DNA from 2 places in the Variovorax sp. PAMC26660 genome. Region 2 is predicted to be linked to the other one. Evidence: predicted binding sites of a transcription regulator. Region 2 holds the regulator's gene; the other holds the start of a gene.
The links. The regulator LexA, encoded in region 2, represses DNA repair genes until DNA is damaged. The targets are predictions, from matches to a motif close to ACTGTATNNNNATACAGT.
Positions count from the first base shown of each region.

Region 1: imuA (translesion DNA synthesis-associated protein ImuA) is a predicted target of LexA. The motif match lies at 5,990-6,007, and genes of this name have one in related genera.

Region 1 is NZ_CP060295.1:7,292,440-7,299,895, reverse strand. Features, by position in the region: gene H7F35_RS34240 (porin) at 1-268, shown strand, start outside; gene H7F35_RS34235 (Bug family tripartite tricarboxylate transporter substrate binding protein) at 292-1,263, shown strand; gene H7F35_RS34230 (aldo/keto reductase) at 1,250-2,077, opposite strand; gene H7F35_RS34225 (ABC transporter substrate-binding protein) at 2,241-3,377, opposite strand; gene H7F35_RS34220 (LysR substrate-binding domain-containing protein) at 3,492-4,412, shown strand; gene H7F35_RS34215 (2-hydroxychromene-2-carboxylate isomerase) at 4,398-5,021, opposite strand; gene H7F35_RS34210 (CmcJ/NvfI family oxidoreductase) at 5,018-5,851, opposite strand; gene imuA (translesion DNA synthesis-associated protein ImuA) at 6,021-6,827, shown strand; gene H7F35_RS34200 (Y-family DNA polymerase) at 6,796-7,456, shown strand, end outside.
Region 2 is NZ_CP060295.1:6,910,640-6,918,095, forward strand. Features, by position in the region: gene lpxK (tetraacyldisaccharide 4'-kinase) at 1-791, shown strand, start outside; gene H7F35_RS32380 (Trm112 family protein) at 772-954, shown strand; gene kdsB (3-deoxy-manno-octulosonate cytidylyltransferase) at 951-1,724, shown strand; gene adk (adenylate kinase) at 1,861-2,517, shown strand; gene H7F35_RS32395 (asparaginase) at 2,553-3,515, opposite strand; gene lexA (transcriptional repressor LexA) at 3,589-4,272, shown strand; gene H7F35_RS32405 (hypothetical protein) at 4,411-4,791, shown strand; gene H7F35_RS32410 (D-2-hydroxyacid dehydrogenase family protein) at 4,882-5,889, shown strand; gene H7F35_RS32415 (MFS transporter) at 5,894-7,072, shown strand; gene H7F35_RS32420 (3-hydroxyacyl-CoA dehydrogenase) at 7,186-7,456, shown strand, end outside.

The sequences.
Region 1 (7,456 bases), 380 kb from region 2:
CGGCCGCATCCGCGTGAGCTATGCCTACCTGGACGACCGCAGCGACGACAGCCTGCGCAACGCCAACGGCATGCCGCGCAACCGCGACGACGCGCGCCAGTTCGGCATCGGCTACGTGCACAACCTCTCCAGGCGCACCGCGCTCTACGGCACCTACGCACGGCTGATGAACAGCGGGCAAGCGCGCTACGTGGTCAGCGGCGGCGTCGCGCCGGCGGGCGGCAAGCGCTCGTCGGGGTGGGAGTTCGGTGTGCGGCATCTCTTCTGATCTTCCGAACCAAGGAGGCTTTCATGCGACGCAGAAACCTGAACCTTGCGGCCCTTGCCGCTCTCCCGGCCGCGATGCTTCCGGGCGCAGCGGCCTGGAGCGCCGACGCCTATCCGAACAAGCCGCTGCGGCTGATCGTCGGCTTCGCGCCCGGTGGCGGCGCCGATGCGCTCACGCGGATCATTGCGGAGGGGCTGTCCAAGCAGCTCGGCCAGCAGGTGATCGTGGAGAACCGCCCCGGCGCCGACGGCGTGCTCGCGGCGCAGGCCACCTCGTCGGCCAAGCCCGACGGCTACACGCTGCTGATGGGCACCAACACCGCGATGGTGGCGGCGCCCACGCTGCGGCCGACCTCGCCCTACGACCCGTTCAAGGCCTTCACGCCGATCAGCTCGGCCGGGCAGTTCTCGATGTTCCTGGTGGTGCCGGCCAGCCTGCCGGCAAAGAGCGTGAACGAGCTGCTGGCGATGGTGGCGGCCAAGCCCGGCGACTACAACTCGGCATCGAGCAACAGCGCGTCGGAACTGGCGATGCTGCAGTTGCTGGGCGAGCGCAAGGTGGTCAACGCGCGCTACAAGGGCGACATGCAGGCCATGACCGACCTGCTGGGCGGGCAGATCCACATGATGTTCACCACCGGCACGCTGGCGCCCGGTTTCGTGAAGGAGGGGCGCATCCGCGCGCTGGTCACGCTGCTGCCGCAGCGTAGCGGCCTGCTGCCGGATGTGCCGACGGGCGGTGAACTGGGGCTGGGCAAGCTCACCATCACGCCATGGGCCGGCTTCTTCGGACCACCGGGCCTGCCGCAGGCGATCACCGACAAGCTCTCGCTGGAGTTGCAGAGCACGCTCAAGCGGCCCGACGTGCATGCGCAGTTGGTGCAGCAGGGCTTCGAGGGCTACGGCATGAGCCCCGCGAAGTTCGGCGAGTTCTTCCGCACGCAGTACGACGCCTTCGGCGCCACCGTGCGGGAGCACAACGTCAAGTTCGAATAGTGGCGGCCTCGCGGCGCCAGAACGCCGCGTCCGGGAACGTGCCCGCGCCGGCCGCGGCGTTGTCCGCCATGTGCTCGGCGCGGCTCGTGCCCGGGATCGCGCAGTTCACGGCCGGGTGGCTCAGCACGAACTTCAGCAGCACCTGCGCCCAGCTCGTGCAGCCGATCTCGCCGGCCCAGGCGGGCAGCGGCTTGTCGCGCAGCCGCCGCAGCAGGCCGCCGCCACCGAAGGGCAGGTTGACGATCACCGCCACGCCGCGCTCGGCCGCGAGCGGCAGCAGGCGTTGTTCGGCCTCGCGCGCATCGAGCGAGTAGTTGATCTGCAGGAAGTCGAGCTTCTCCGCGCGCAGCACGGCTTCGACTTCGTCATAGGCCGAGGCCGTGTAGTGCGTGATGCCGATGTAGCGCACGCGGCCCTTGTCCTTCCAGCCGCGCAGCGTGGCCAGGTGCGCGCGCCAGTCGACGAGGTTGTGCACCTGCATCAGGTCCATGCGCTCGGTGCGCAGTCGCGTGAACGACTGCTCCATCTGCGCGATGCCGGCTTCGCGGCCCGAAGTCCAGACCTTGGTGGCGAGAAATGCCTTGTCGCGCTGCCCGCTCGCGGCCAGCAGTTCGCCGGCGGTTTCCTCGGAGCGGCCGTACATCGGCGAGCTGTCGATCACCGTGCCGCCGGCTGCGAACAGGGCGTCGAGCACGCCGGGCAGGCGCCTGTATTCGTCGGTGCCGGGGCGCTGGTCGAAGCCGATCCAGGTGCCACAGCCGATCACCGGCAAGGCTTCCTGCGTGGAAGGGATGGGACGGGTGTTCATCTTCATCGCGGGTCTGCCTTGTTGCGCGAAGGAGGGAAGGGCGGCGCTGGCGCAAAGCGCCGCACCCAGCCGGAGCAACCGGGCGCGTGTGAGCGCGGGAAGCGGCAATGGCTGCGTGGAGGAGGTCACGAAGGAAATTCTCCTGCGGGCCGGCCGCGCCCGGAAGGGCTCAGCGCAGATAGCGCCCGTCGGCCTTGAGCATCGACAGTTCGGAGAAGGTCAGCCCGCGGTGCTCGCCGGGCCTGTAGGACACCGCAATGCCGCCGATGTCGAGCGTCTTGAACGATTCGAGGCCCTTGTGCAGCGTGTCCGGCGTGGGGTTCGGCCCCGCGCGCTTCAGGCCTTCGACCATGACCTTGGCCGTGACGTAGCCCTCCAGGCTCGCATAGCTGAACTCGGTCGCGCCGATCTTCTTCATGGCCGCCTGGTACTCGGCAATCACCGGCATCGCGCTGTTCCACGGGTAGGGCACGACCTGCGAGATGACCACGCCGGCCGCGTCCTTCTTGATGTCCTGGAACAGCTTCTGCCCGTTCAGGAAAGAGAACGAATAGAAGGCGGTCTCGCCACCCGCCGCGCGGTAGGCCGTGATGAACTTGGCCGCCACATCGTTGGTGGCCGACAGCACCACCGCCTTGGGTTTGAGCTTGGCCAGTTCGGTGGCGCGCTCGGCGGCGTCCGAACCGTCGTTCTTGATTGCCACGCTGCCGACCATCTTGTCGCCGCGCTCGGCAATGAATTTCTGCGTGCTTTCCATCGCCGAGCGTGCGCCCGGGTTGTCGTTGTGCGCAAAGGCGATGCGCGACAGGCCGATGGTGAAGAGGTGGTTCACGATGCGGCTGTACTCCTCGTCGAAGCTGATGCGCACCGGAAAACCGTATTCGGAAAACTTCACCACCGGGCCCGCGCCGGTGTACGGACCGACCACGGGCACCTTGAGTTCGTTGGCCGCCTTCAGCGCACCGACCGACGATGACGTGCCGATGGGCATCAGGATGCCGACCGCGCCGTCGTTGACGAAGGCCTTGACGTTCTCGGCGCCCTTGGCCGGGTCGTAGGCGTCGTCGAGCTGGCGCAGCTCGACCGGCCTGCCGTTGATGCCACCGCTCGCATTCAGCGCCGTGAACATGGCGCGAATGCCGATGAGCGGCTCGGTCGACAACGAGGCCAGCGGCCCGGTCTTCACGTAAGTCTGGCCGATCACGATGGGCTTGGTCTGCGCCTGCGCGGCTGACGACAGGCCAAGGAGGGCGAAGGCAAGGACGGCCAAGGCCGAAGCCAGCAGATGAATCTTTTTGTGTTTCATGGTCACAAACTGTTAATAAATCATCTTAAGGCGCGGCTCCCCGCGGGTAAATCGCTCTTTGGTTGCGGTGCGGCACCCGCTGGCCGAGAATCCGGCCTCATATTCATCATGGGAATGCCACTCTCGCTCCTTCGCATGGCCTCGCTCGACCTGGTGCGGGGCTTTGTCGCGGTGGGGCGGCGCATGAGCATCTCGCTCGCGGCGCAAGACCTGTGCGTCACGCAGTCGGCGGTCAGCAAGCAAGTGCATGCGCTCGAAGCGCAGCTTGGCGTGAAGCTGCTGGTGCGTGGCCATCGCTCGATCTCCTTCACCGCCGAAGGCGAGCGGCTTTTCCGCAGCGCCGACGGCGTCGTGCAGCAACTGCAGGATGTGATGGGCGGCATCCGCCAGGCCGGCGAGCAGCGCCCCGTGACCCTGAGCGCCAGCATCGGCATGACCGGGCTCTGGCTGCTGCCGCGCCTGGCCCATGTGCAGAAGCTGCATCCGGGCGTGGACGTGCGCGTCTCGTCCAACAACCGGCTGGCCGACCTGCGCAATGAAGGCATCGACCTGGCCATCCGCTACACCACGCCCGCGCTCGCGCCGGCTGGCGCGCTGCGGCTCTTCGGTGAAACGGTGGCACCCGTGGCGCATTCCTCGCTGGGCCTGAAGTCGCTGCGCTCGGCCGGGGCCGTGTCGGGCCTGTACCTGCTGGCATTCGACGATCCGCAGCACCCGTGGCTGCAATGGAGCGACTGGCTGGCCTCAGTGGGCTGGGCCGATGCGAAGCCACAGGCGGTGCTGCACTTCAACCAGTACGACCAGCTGATCCAGGCGGCGCTGGCCGGGCAGGGCGTGGCGCTGGGGCGGCTCGAACTGATCCAGCCGCTGCTCGATGAAAGGCGCCTCGTGCGCGTGGCCGCGCTCGAGCCGGTTCAGTCATCGGGGCATGCCTATTGGCTGATCCAGGCCGAAGACGAACCGCGTGAAGAGGTGCGCCATGTGGCCGCCTGGCTGGCGGCCCAGGCGCAGCAACAGCAGTCAGGCGGCGCCTGAGCCTGCTTCCTTGCAGAACGCCAGCGCTTCGTCGAGGCGGTCGTTGCCCCAGAACATCTCGTCGCCGGCAAAGAAGGTGGGCGCGCCGAAGATGCCTTTCTCGGCGGCGGTTTCGGTCTGGTGCCGCAGCCGCAGTTTGTTGGCGTCGGAGATGGCTTCATCGATGACCCGGTGTGCCGGCAGGCCAAGCTCGCTCAGCAGCGCGTGCATGATTTGCGGCGAGTCGATGCCGTGGTCTTCTGCGAAATTCATCGCCATCGCGCGACGGCAGAACTCGCCCATCCACGGCTGCGTGGCACCCACCAGCGCGATGCGCAGCGGCAGCACGGCCGGACGCGGAAAGCTCGTCGGCTGCTGCCACGGCAAGCCGTACTTGCGGCACTGGCGGGCCATGTCCTTCCACGTGTAGTCGCCTTTTTCCTTCTGCAGCACGAAAGGCGACGACTCCCAGCCGAACGACCGGAAGATCGGCCCCAGCAGGAAAGGGCGCCAGCGGATGCCGACGCCGTGGCGCGCCGCTTCTTCCTCGATGCGCATGACGCTCAGATAGCTGTAGTTGCTGCCGAAGTCGAACCAGAAATCGAGCAGGGGGCATGCGTGCGGCGTCATTCGAACACCACCAGGCAGCGGGCCTCGATGCTTTCGCGCAGCGGTGCGTCGGCGGGCGCATCGGGGTGGTCGAAGGCTGCGTGCGGCGTGTAGCGCGACACGCCGCCGAGCTGCGAGTCGTACTGCTTGAAGACCAGCGCCTCGTGCCGGTCCATTGCCGAAAAGTACGACCAGCGGTGCGAAGGCGAATGGGTCGCCAGGTAGATCTCGCCGGTGCGGCGCGGGTAGCGCACCTCGGCGCTGACCAGGTCCTTCGCCATCACCGAACGTGCATCGCACACGGCCAATGGCGTGTCGAGCACCGGGCCCTTGATCGAACGCCAGACGTTGACGATGCAGTAGCGCCGCACGGCCGCGGCTTCACCGGGGTCGGTCAGCACCATGGCCAGCCGGCGGCGACCGGATTCCTCGGTGTAGTCGTTGTGGATGCGGCCGTTGGCAGCGGCCTTGCCGTCGCCTGCGCGGCGGCCGAAGCTCAAGGCGGCGCGGTCGGCTTCGCGCCGGCGCACCAGATGGTCGAAGACATAGGCCCGTGCGCCTCCTGTCACCTGCAGCGCCAGTTCGGCCACCTCGCGGTGGTAGACGGCCGTGACCTCGGCGTCGTCGAGAAAGTCGGCAACGGCCGTGGGCGCGTCGCGCAGCACGAAACCTTCGCGCTCGATATCGGTGGGCATCGCGGCGGCACGTGCATCCGAGATCGGCATGGGGCGCAGTTCGTAGCTGCCGCCTTCCCAGGGCGTGCCGGGTGGTGGCTGGAAGGTGTAGCTGAACGGACGCAGCGCGGAAGGCTGCAGGTAGTTCAGGCCGGCGGTGACGGTGGGGTGGTTCATGCGGGGCTCCTTTGCCTGGCATTGGAGCGAAAGCGCGACCCCGGCTCAAACGACTTCTGGGCGCCTTGGCATGAGTGATGGGAATATGAAAAGGCAAGCGGGGAAGAAAAACATCTTCCTTCTTGCGACCCATGAAATACTGTATAAAAATACAGTTAACAGTTCAATCATGGGCCTCCCTTTCCTCGACTCCTTTTCCGCTGCCGCAGGCCGTGGCGTCTGGCATGCCGACGAACTCGGCCTGGCCGATGCGCAGGTCACGGCCACCGGCCATGCCGCGCTCGACGCACAGTTGCCGGGCGGCGGCTGGCCGGTCGGCGCCATGACGGAGCTGCTGCAGAGCACGCCCGAGGCCCATGTCTGGCGGCTGCTGCTGCCCGCGCTGGCGCAGGCGGTGGCAACGCGCGGCGGGCCGATCGTGCTGATCGGCGCGCCTTACGAGCCTTGCGGTCCCTCGCTCGCGGCGCAGGGACTGCCGGTGGAGGCCTTGATGTGGGTCAAGAGCGATGTCGCGCCCGCACGGCTGTGGGCCTGCGAGCAGGCGCTGCGCTGCGCTGACGTGGCCGCTGTCGTGGCCTGGCTGCCGCAGGCGCGCGTGGCCGAGCTGCGGCGGTTGCAACTGGCTGCTGCCCAGCATGAGGTGCTGCTTTTCGTCTGTCGGCCCGAGGCGGTGGCGCAGTCGGCCTCGCCCGCGCGGCTTCGCATCCAGGTCGAACGCTGCGAGAGCGACAGCGCGCAGATCGAGCTGCACATCCTCAAGCGTCGCGGTCCGCCGCTGGCTTCGCCGGTGATGCTGCCCGCGCGCAACGAGCGCATGACCGCGCTGCTGGCCGCCGCCCGGCTGCGGCGCAAGCTGCGGCTGCAGCAACTGGGCTCGGTGCCTGTGGGCGAAGCCGCATCGTCGGCCACCGTGGTGCGCATCGACGCGTGGAAAGGAGGCCCCAATGCACTGGATCGCATTGCGGTGGTCGCTTGACGCCGACGCGCCCGACGCACAACCGCTGCCCACGCCCGAAGCCCTGGGCTGGTGGGCGCTGCAGTACACGCCCCATGTCGCCTGGCAGGACGAAGCCCTGATGCTCGAAGTCTCCGCCTGCGAGCGCCTGTGGGGCGGGCGGCTGCAGATGATGCGGGTGCTGCTCGGCGCCAACCCCATCCCCGACGCACGCATGCTGGGTGCACAGGGCGCCACGAGCCTGATCGCACTGGCGCGGCTGCGCCTGTTCTCGCGCAACGAGGAACGGCCGAAGAACATGCCGGATGGCCTGCCGCTCGACACGCTGAGCGCCGCGCACGCTCACCTCGACCTGCTCGAACGGCTCGGCTGCCGCACCTGGGGCGACGTGGCCGCGTTGCCGCGCGGCGGCCTCACGCGGCGCTTTGGCGCGGGCCTGCGCGAAGCGCTCGACATGGCCTGGGGCCTGCGCCCCGAAAGCCACACCTGGCTCACGCTGCCCGACGTGTTCGAGCAGAAGCTGGAACTGCCCGCACTGGCCGAGACCGCGCCCGAGCTGATGTGGTCGGCCAACCGCCTGCTGACGACGCTGCAGTTCTGGCTGCGTGCACGCCAGCGCGGCGCGCGTGCACTCGAACTGCAGTGGACGC
Region 2 (7,456 bases):
TGGTGATGGCCGTCGTTCGGCACCTCCAGGCGCGAGGGTTGCAAGTTGGCGTGGTGTCGCGCGGCTACGGGCGCCGCACCGACGACTGCCGCGAAGTGCTCGACGACAGCGATCCGCACGATGTCGGCGACGAACCCGCGCTGATCCGTCATGCCACGAACGCGCCGGTGTTCGTCGCCCGGCAGCGCGTCGAAGCGGCACGCGCCCTGCTGGCACGGCATCCGGGCACACAGGTCATCGTCAGCGACGACGGCCTGCAGCATCTGGCGCTGGGACGCGATATCGAGATCTGCGTGTTCGACGACCGTGGCATCGGCAATGGCTGGCGGCTGCCCGCGGGCCCCTTGCGCGAGGCCTGGCCGCGCCGCTGCGACCTCGTCCTGCACAGCGGCGAACGGCCCGCATTCGCTGGCGGCTACACCGCGACCCGCAACCTTGCAGCGGACGCTTTGACCAGCGACGGAAAGCATGTGCCCTTGCAGACCCTCGAAGGCCAGGCGGTGATCGCGCTGGCGGCCATCGCACGACCCGAGGCCTTCTTCGAGATGCTGCGCGCACGCGGCCTCACGCTCGCCGAAACCATCGCACTGCCCGATCACTACGATTTCGACGGCTGGCAACGCCCCTCCAACACCACCCACGCCCTTGTCTGCACCGAAAAAGATGCTGTCAAGTTGTGGCGTCAGGCGCCCGACGCACTGGCCGTGCCGCTGCACTTCGCCCCCTCCCCGGAATTCTTCACTGCGCTCGACGCAAAGTTATCATCGCTCGATGGATACCAAGCTGCTTGAACTGCTCGTCTGCCCCGTCACCAAGGGCCCTTTGACCTGGAACCCCGAGAAGCAAGAGCTGTGCTCGCGCAGTGCGCGTCTGGCCTATCCGGTGCGCGACGGCATCCCGGTGCTGCTCGAGAACGAAGCCCGCACGCTGTCCGACGACGAGCTGGGGCTGTGAGTTTCACCGTCCTCGTGCCGGCGCGACTGGCGTCGACACGGCTGCCCAACAAACCCCTCGCCGACATCGCCGGCGTGCCCATGGTGGTGCGCGTTGCCCAGCGCGCCAGCGAATCGGGTGCAGCACGTGTGGTCGTCGCCGGGGACGATCCGTCCATCATTTCGGCCTGTAAGGCGCATGGCGTCGAAGCCATCCTGACGCGCCAGGACCACCCCAGCGGCACCGACCGGCTGGCCGAAGCCTGCGAGCAACTGGGCCTCGACGGCGACGACATCGTCGTCAACGTGCAGGGTGACGAACCATTGATCGACCCCGCCCTGATCGACGCCGTGGCGGCCGAACTGGAGGCTCACCCGCAGGCCGCCATGAGCACCGCGGCGCACGAGATCGATTCGATCAGCGACTTCATGAACCCGAACGTCGTGAAGGCCGTGCTCGACGCGCAGGGCCACGCTCTCTATTTCAGCCGCGCGCCAATCCCTTGGTGGCGCGACGGCTCCGTCAACGGCGCGGCGCCGACCGTGCTGCCGACTCCGGCCCCCTTGCGCCACATCGGTATCTACGGCTATCGCGCGGGCTTCGTGCGCAAGTTTCCATCGCTGCCACCGTCCCCCGTCGAAGCGACCGAAGCACTCGAGCAGTTGCGCGCGCTGTGGCACGGGCATCGCATTGCAGTGCATGTGAGCCATGTCGCACCCGGCCCCGGCATCGACACCCCCGAAGACCTGGCTCGCGTGCGCGCGGTCTTTGCAGCGAAAACCTCCCCCTGAGGCGAGGTGTCGCCCGAGTGAAGACAAGGGAAAATCCTCACTGGCACGCGTGCTATCCTCGATGCAACTCCGCCTTGCCCAGCCTTCGGGCCGACGCTCGGCGCGACACAAAATCTAAGAACCGTCCGAGGACACCATGAGACTAATTTTGCTGGGCGCGCCCGGAGCGGGCAAAGGCACGCAAGCGGCCTTCATCTGCCAGAAATACAGCATCCCTCAAATCTCGACCGGCGACATGCTGCGCGCCGCCGTCAAGGCCGGCACGCCGTTGGGGCTGCAGGCCAAGGCCGTCATGGACGCCGGCGCACTGGTCAGCGACGACCTGATCATCAATCTCGTGAAAGAACGCATCGCACAGGCCGACTGCGCCAGCGGCTTTCTGTTCGACGGTTTCCCGCGCACCATTCCGCAGGCCGACGCCATGAAGGCGGCAGCCGTCAAGCTCGACTACGTGCTTGAAATCGATGTGCCCTTCAGCGACATCATCGAGCGCATGAGCGGTCGCCGCTCACACCCTGCCTCAGGCCGCACGTACCACGTCAAATTCAATCCGCCCAAGATCGAAGGCAAGGACGATGTGACCGGCGAAGAGCTGATCCAGCGCGAGGACGACAAGGAAGAAACCGTGCGCAAGCGGCTCGACGTCTACAGCCAGCAGACGCGCCCGCTGGTCGACTACTACTCGGCCTGGGCCAAGACCGATCCGGCCGCCGCGCCGAAATACCGCGCCATCAAGGGCGTGGGCACGGTCGATGAAATCACGCAACGTGCACTGGCTGCGCTGAGCAGCTGATCTGACTTTCCGGCCGCCCTTCGACAGGGCGGTTTTTATTTCCCCAGCAATTCCAGCATCAGCGCGATGCGCGCCTTCACCGGCGTGAGCGCGCCGGCATCGCGCAGCCGGTCGTCCGGCCTGGGCAGGATGCGTCCGTTGGCACATCGCGTGGCACGCAGCACGGCAACACCACGGTCTTGCGCCTTGAGCGCTGCCGCTTCCAGCGCATGGTGCAGCGTGCCGTTGCCGGTCGCAGCCAGAACCAGCCCACGCACAGGCTCGGCGCCCCCAACCTGCAGCAGCGCATCGACGAGCGCACCGCTTGCGCCAGCGTGGCTCATGACGATCTCGACGCGGGGCCACTGACCCACGGCATCCAGGGCTTTCGAGGCCTCGAGCGCGGCACCTTCGGGCCACGCCCTGACACGGCGCACCGCTCCTTCTTCCACGTAGCCGATCGGGCCGGCATCGCCCGAGGCGAAGGCATCGAGCCGATAGGTGTGCACCTTTTGAATATCCACGCCACTGTGGACCGTGCCGGCGCAAACCACCGTCACGCCATGCGCACCGGCCGTTGCCGCCACCACGATGGCGTCACGCACGTTCTGAGGGCCGTCCGGCGCCAGGGCTGTGGCCGGGCGCATCGCGCAGGTCAGCACTACAGGTTTGGCCGACGCAATCACCGAATGCAGGAAGAACGCCGTTTCCTCCAAGGTGTCGGTGCCATGCGTGATCACCACCCCGACCACATCGGGCTGCGCCAGCCAATGCACGCAGCGCTGCGCAAGTTTCTGCCAGATGTCGAGCGACATGTCCTTGCTGTCGACCTGCGCCACCTGCTCCGCCACCAGCGTCACGCCCTCTGGCGCCTCGATGCCGCCCAGCAGGTCGGCCACCCCCACCTGCCCGGCGGTGTAGCCGATGTTGTCGCCGCTGCTGGCCGCCCGGCCGGCAATGGTTCCGCCGGTGCCCAGAACCACCACGCGACGCAACTCGGACAAAGGGGCATTGGCCATGGCTTGTCAACTTCTAAAAACTGGTTAAAAATACAGGCACTGGATAAATAGCCAGTGCCGCAAGGAACCACATATGCAGTTCGCCGTGAAGCTTACAGCCCGCCAGCAGCAGATCCTGGACCTGATCCAGAGCGCCATCGCACGTACCGGTGCGCCGCCAACGCGCGCCGAAATCGCCAACGAGCTGGGGTTCAAGTCGGCCAACGCCGCCGAAGAACACCTGCAGGCGCTCGCCCGCAAGGGTGTGATCGAACTCGTCAGCGGCACCTCGCGCGGCATCCGCCTCAAGGGCGACGCGTTGCGTTCGCTCAACGAAACACGCCATCGCGAAGGCGGCCAGTTCTCGCTCTCGCTGCCCGGCATGGCGCAATTGGCGCTGCCGCTCATCGGTCGCGTCGCAGCCGGCTCGCCCATCTTGGCGCAAGAGCACATCGACCAGACCTACTACGTCGAGAACACGCTGTTCCAGCGCCAGCCCGACTACCTGCTCAAGGTGCGCGGCATGTCGATGCGCGACGCCGGCATCATGGACGGCGACCTGCTCGCCGTGCAGGCCACCAAGGAAGCGCGCAACGGCCAGATCGTGGTGGCGCGCCTTGGCGACGAAGTCACGGTCAAGCGCCTGAAGCGCAACAAGCTGGTGATCGAGCTGCACGCCGAAAACCCCGACTACCCGACCATCATCGTCCAGCCCGGCGAACCTTTCGAAATCGAAGGCCTCGCTGTCGGACTCATCCGCAACACCATGCTGATGTAGGCCGCACGGCCTGCTTGCAGCAGCACCCCATCCGGCCGCAACAGGTGGCGGGCGTATGGCGCGAAGTCGCCATCACCCTGTCGCGGCCGATTCAAGAAATCCTGCCTGTGTTCAACCTCATATTTTTTTGGAGTTCACATGGGAATCGCCCTCCTCGCCATCGCTGATTTCTGGATGCCGCTGCAATCGCTCGCCAGCCGCCTGATGCCGGCTCGCCGCCCTCACCGGCTGGACAAGCTCGACCACAGCGAAACCTCGGCCGGGCTGCGCTACGTCGCAGTGCGTCCCGCCTGCACCACCCGGTCTGCCAACGCCGCCACGTCGCCAACGGCAGCCGCCGCACCGGCACGCCCGCTGCGCGTGGTTCGCGTGATTGACCGGCAGGGCTCACAACGCACCAACAACCGTGTCGTGATCTCGGGCCGCATGGCCGATGTGTGCGCAGAACTCGACCGACTGGCGGCGCTCGAAACGGCGGAAATCATGGCCACCGCCCCCCGTTCGGCACACCTGCACTGAGCCCGAACACCCCTGCGAAAGCCTTCTGGGGTGGGTATCCAAACGTTCACAGGCGCGACATCCCAATGCTGCGAGGCACAATGGCACGCCATGAACATTGTGATCCTCGACGACTACCAGGACGCCGTGCGCAAATTGCGCTGTGCCGCCAAGCTGGACGCGTACGCGGCCAAGGTCTACACCAACACGGTCAAAGGCATCGGACAACTCTCGGTTCGCCTCAAGGATGCCGACGTGATCGTGCTGATCCGAGAGCGCAGCCAGATTTCGCGCCAGCTGATCGAAAAGCTGCCCAAGCTCAAGCTCATTTCGCAAACCGGACGGGTCGGTGGCCACATCGACGTCACGGCCTGCACCGAGCGGGGCGTTGCGGTGGCCGAAGGCACTGGCTCCCCCCAGGCGCCTGCAGAGCTCACATGGGCTCTGATCATGGCGGCCATGCGCCGACTGCCGCAGTACATCAGCAACCTCAAGCACGGGGCGTGGCAGCAATCGGGGCTCAAGTCGGCCTCGATGCCACCCAACTTCGGGCTCGGCTCGGTGCTCAAGGGCAAGACGCTCTGCATCTGGGGCTATGGCCGCATCGGCCAACTGGTCGCGCGCTACGGGCAGGCATTCGGCATGCAGGTCGTGATCTGGGGCCGCGAAGCGAGCTGCGCCAAGGCCCGATCCGACGGCTTTCAGGTGGCGCAGAACCGCCACGAATTCTTTGCCCAGGCCGACGTGCTGTCGGTGCATCTGCGGCTGAACGAAGAAACCAACGGCCTCATCACGCTGGAAGACCTCTCGCGCATGAAGCCGACGGCGCTGTTCGTCAACACCTCCCGCGCCGAGCTGGTCGAAGCCGATGCCCTGCTTGCCGCGCTCAATCGCGGGCGCCCGGGCCTGGCGGCCATCGACGTGTTCGAGAGCGAGCCGCCGCTGCAAGGCCATGCCCTGCTGCGGCTGGAAAACTGCATCTGCACGCCGCACATCGGCTATGTCGAGCAGGAAAGCTACGAGAGCTATTTCGGCCAGGCGTTCGACAACGTCGTGAGCTACATCAACGGCAATCCCACGAACATCGTGAATCCAGGCGCGCTGCAGGTTCGCCGGTGAATTCATGAGTCGGCAGCCCGCGCCGCGGGGCGCGCTCTGGGCGCTGCTGGCCGGCAACTTCGTGATCGGCACGGGCGTGATGGTCGTGCCGGGCACGCTCAATGAAATCAGCACATCTCTCGCCGTCAGTGTCGCAACCGCGGGCCAACTGATCGCGGCCGCGGCAGCGGTGATGTGCATTGGCGCGCCGCTGCTGGCCGCCGCGGTCGCCGGCTGGGACCGCCGGCAGTTGCTGGCCCTGACCCTGCTCTGGTACGCCGCAGGGCACGCACTCTCGGCGCTGATGCCGAGCTTCGGCACCCTGCTGCCAATGCGCATGCTCACGGTGATCGCCCCCGCGATCTTCACGCCACAGGCCGCCGCCTGCGCCGGCATGCTCGTGCCGCCTGAGCAGCGCGGGCGGGCCGTGACCTTCGTCTTTCTGGGCTGGTCGATGGCCTCGGTGCTGGGCCTGCCCATCGGCGCGCTGATCGGCGGCCACCTGGGCTGGCGGATGGCCTTCATGGCGATTGCGGCGCTGAGTATCGTGAGCGCCGCGTCGATCTGGCTCACCCTTCCCCAGGGCATTCGCCCAGCCGCGCTGACGGCCGCCGCGTGGTCGCGCGTGCTGCGCAGTCCGGTGCTGATGGGCATCGTCTCGGTCACGGCGTTGCAAGGGGCCGGCCAGTTCGTGCTCTTCAGCTATTTCGGCCCGATCCTCAAGCAGAGCTTCGGCGCCGATGCCACCACGCTGAGCGTGATGTGGGCGCTGTTCGGCGCCTGCGGCCTGGTGGGCAACATGGTGGTCAGCCGCTTCATCGACCGCATCGGCGCCGGGCGCATGGTGCTGGTCACGACCGTGCTGATTGCACTGAGCCTGCTGCTGTGGCCGCTGGCTTCCACGCTCGCCTGGCTGGCCGTGGTGCTCGTTCCCTGGGGTCTGGGCTGCTTCGCCACCAACTCGGCCCAGCAGGCGCGCCTGGTGGGTCTGGCGCCCGCTCTCGCGCCGGGCTCCGTTGCATTGAACAGTTCGGGCATCTATACCGGTCAGGCGGTGGGCGCGGCCCTGGGCGGCTGGCTGCTGGCCAACGACGCGGCGGCATGGATGAGCTGGGTCGGTTTTGCCCTGATGCTGCTCGCCATCGCCCTCAGCGCGGCCATCGACCGCAGCCACCGTTCGGCCTTGAATCGCGCCTCCGCGTAAAACCCGTCACGCCCTGCCCGCGCGGGATTGCAAAATCGGAGCTTGCCACCGCGCCTCGCCCCCTCCCGGCGCTGCGGCCCGGATACCACTCAACCAGCGAAAATCTTCAACCAATGACAGTGAACTACACCCGAATCGGCGTGATCGGCGCCGGCGCCATGGGTCGCGGCATCGCTCAGATCGCCGCCCAGGCGGGCAGCGAGGTGCTGCTGCTCGACAGCTTTGCCGGCGCCGCCGAGCGCGGCCGCGAAGCCCTCGTCGTCCAATGGAACAAGCTGCACGAGAAGGGCAAGATCGACGCCGCCGCGCGCGATGCCCAGATCGCCCGCGTCAAGGCGGTCGATGCCATCCAGGCCCTGGCCGGCTGCGATCTGGTGATCGAGG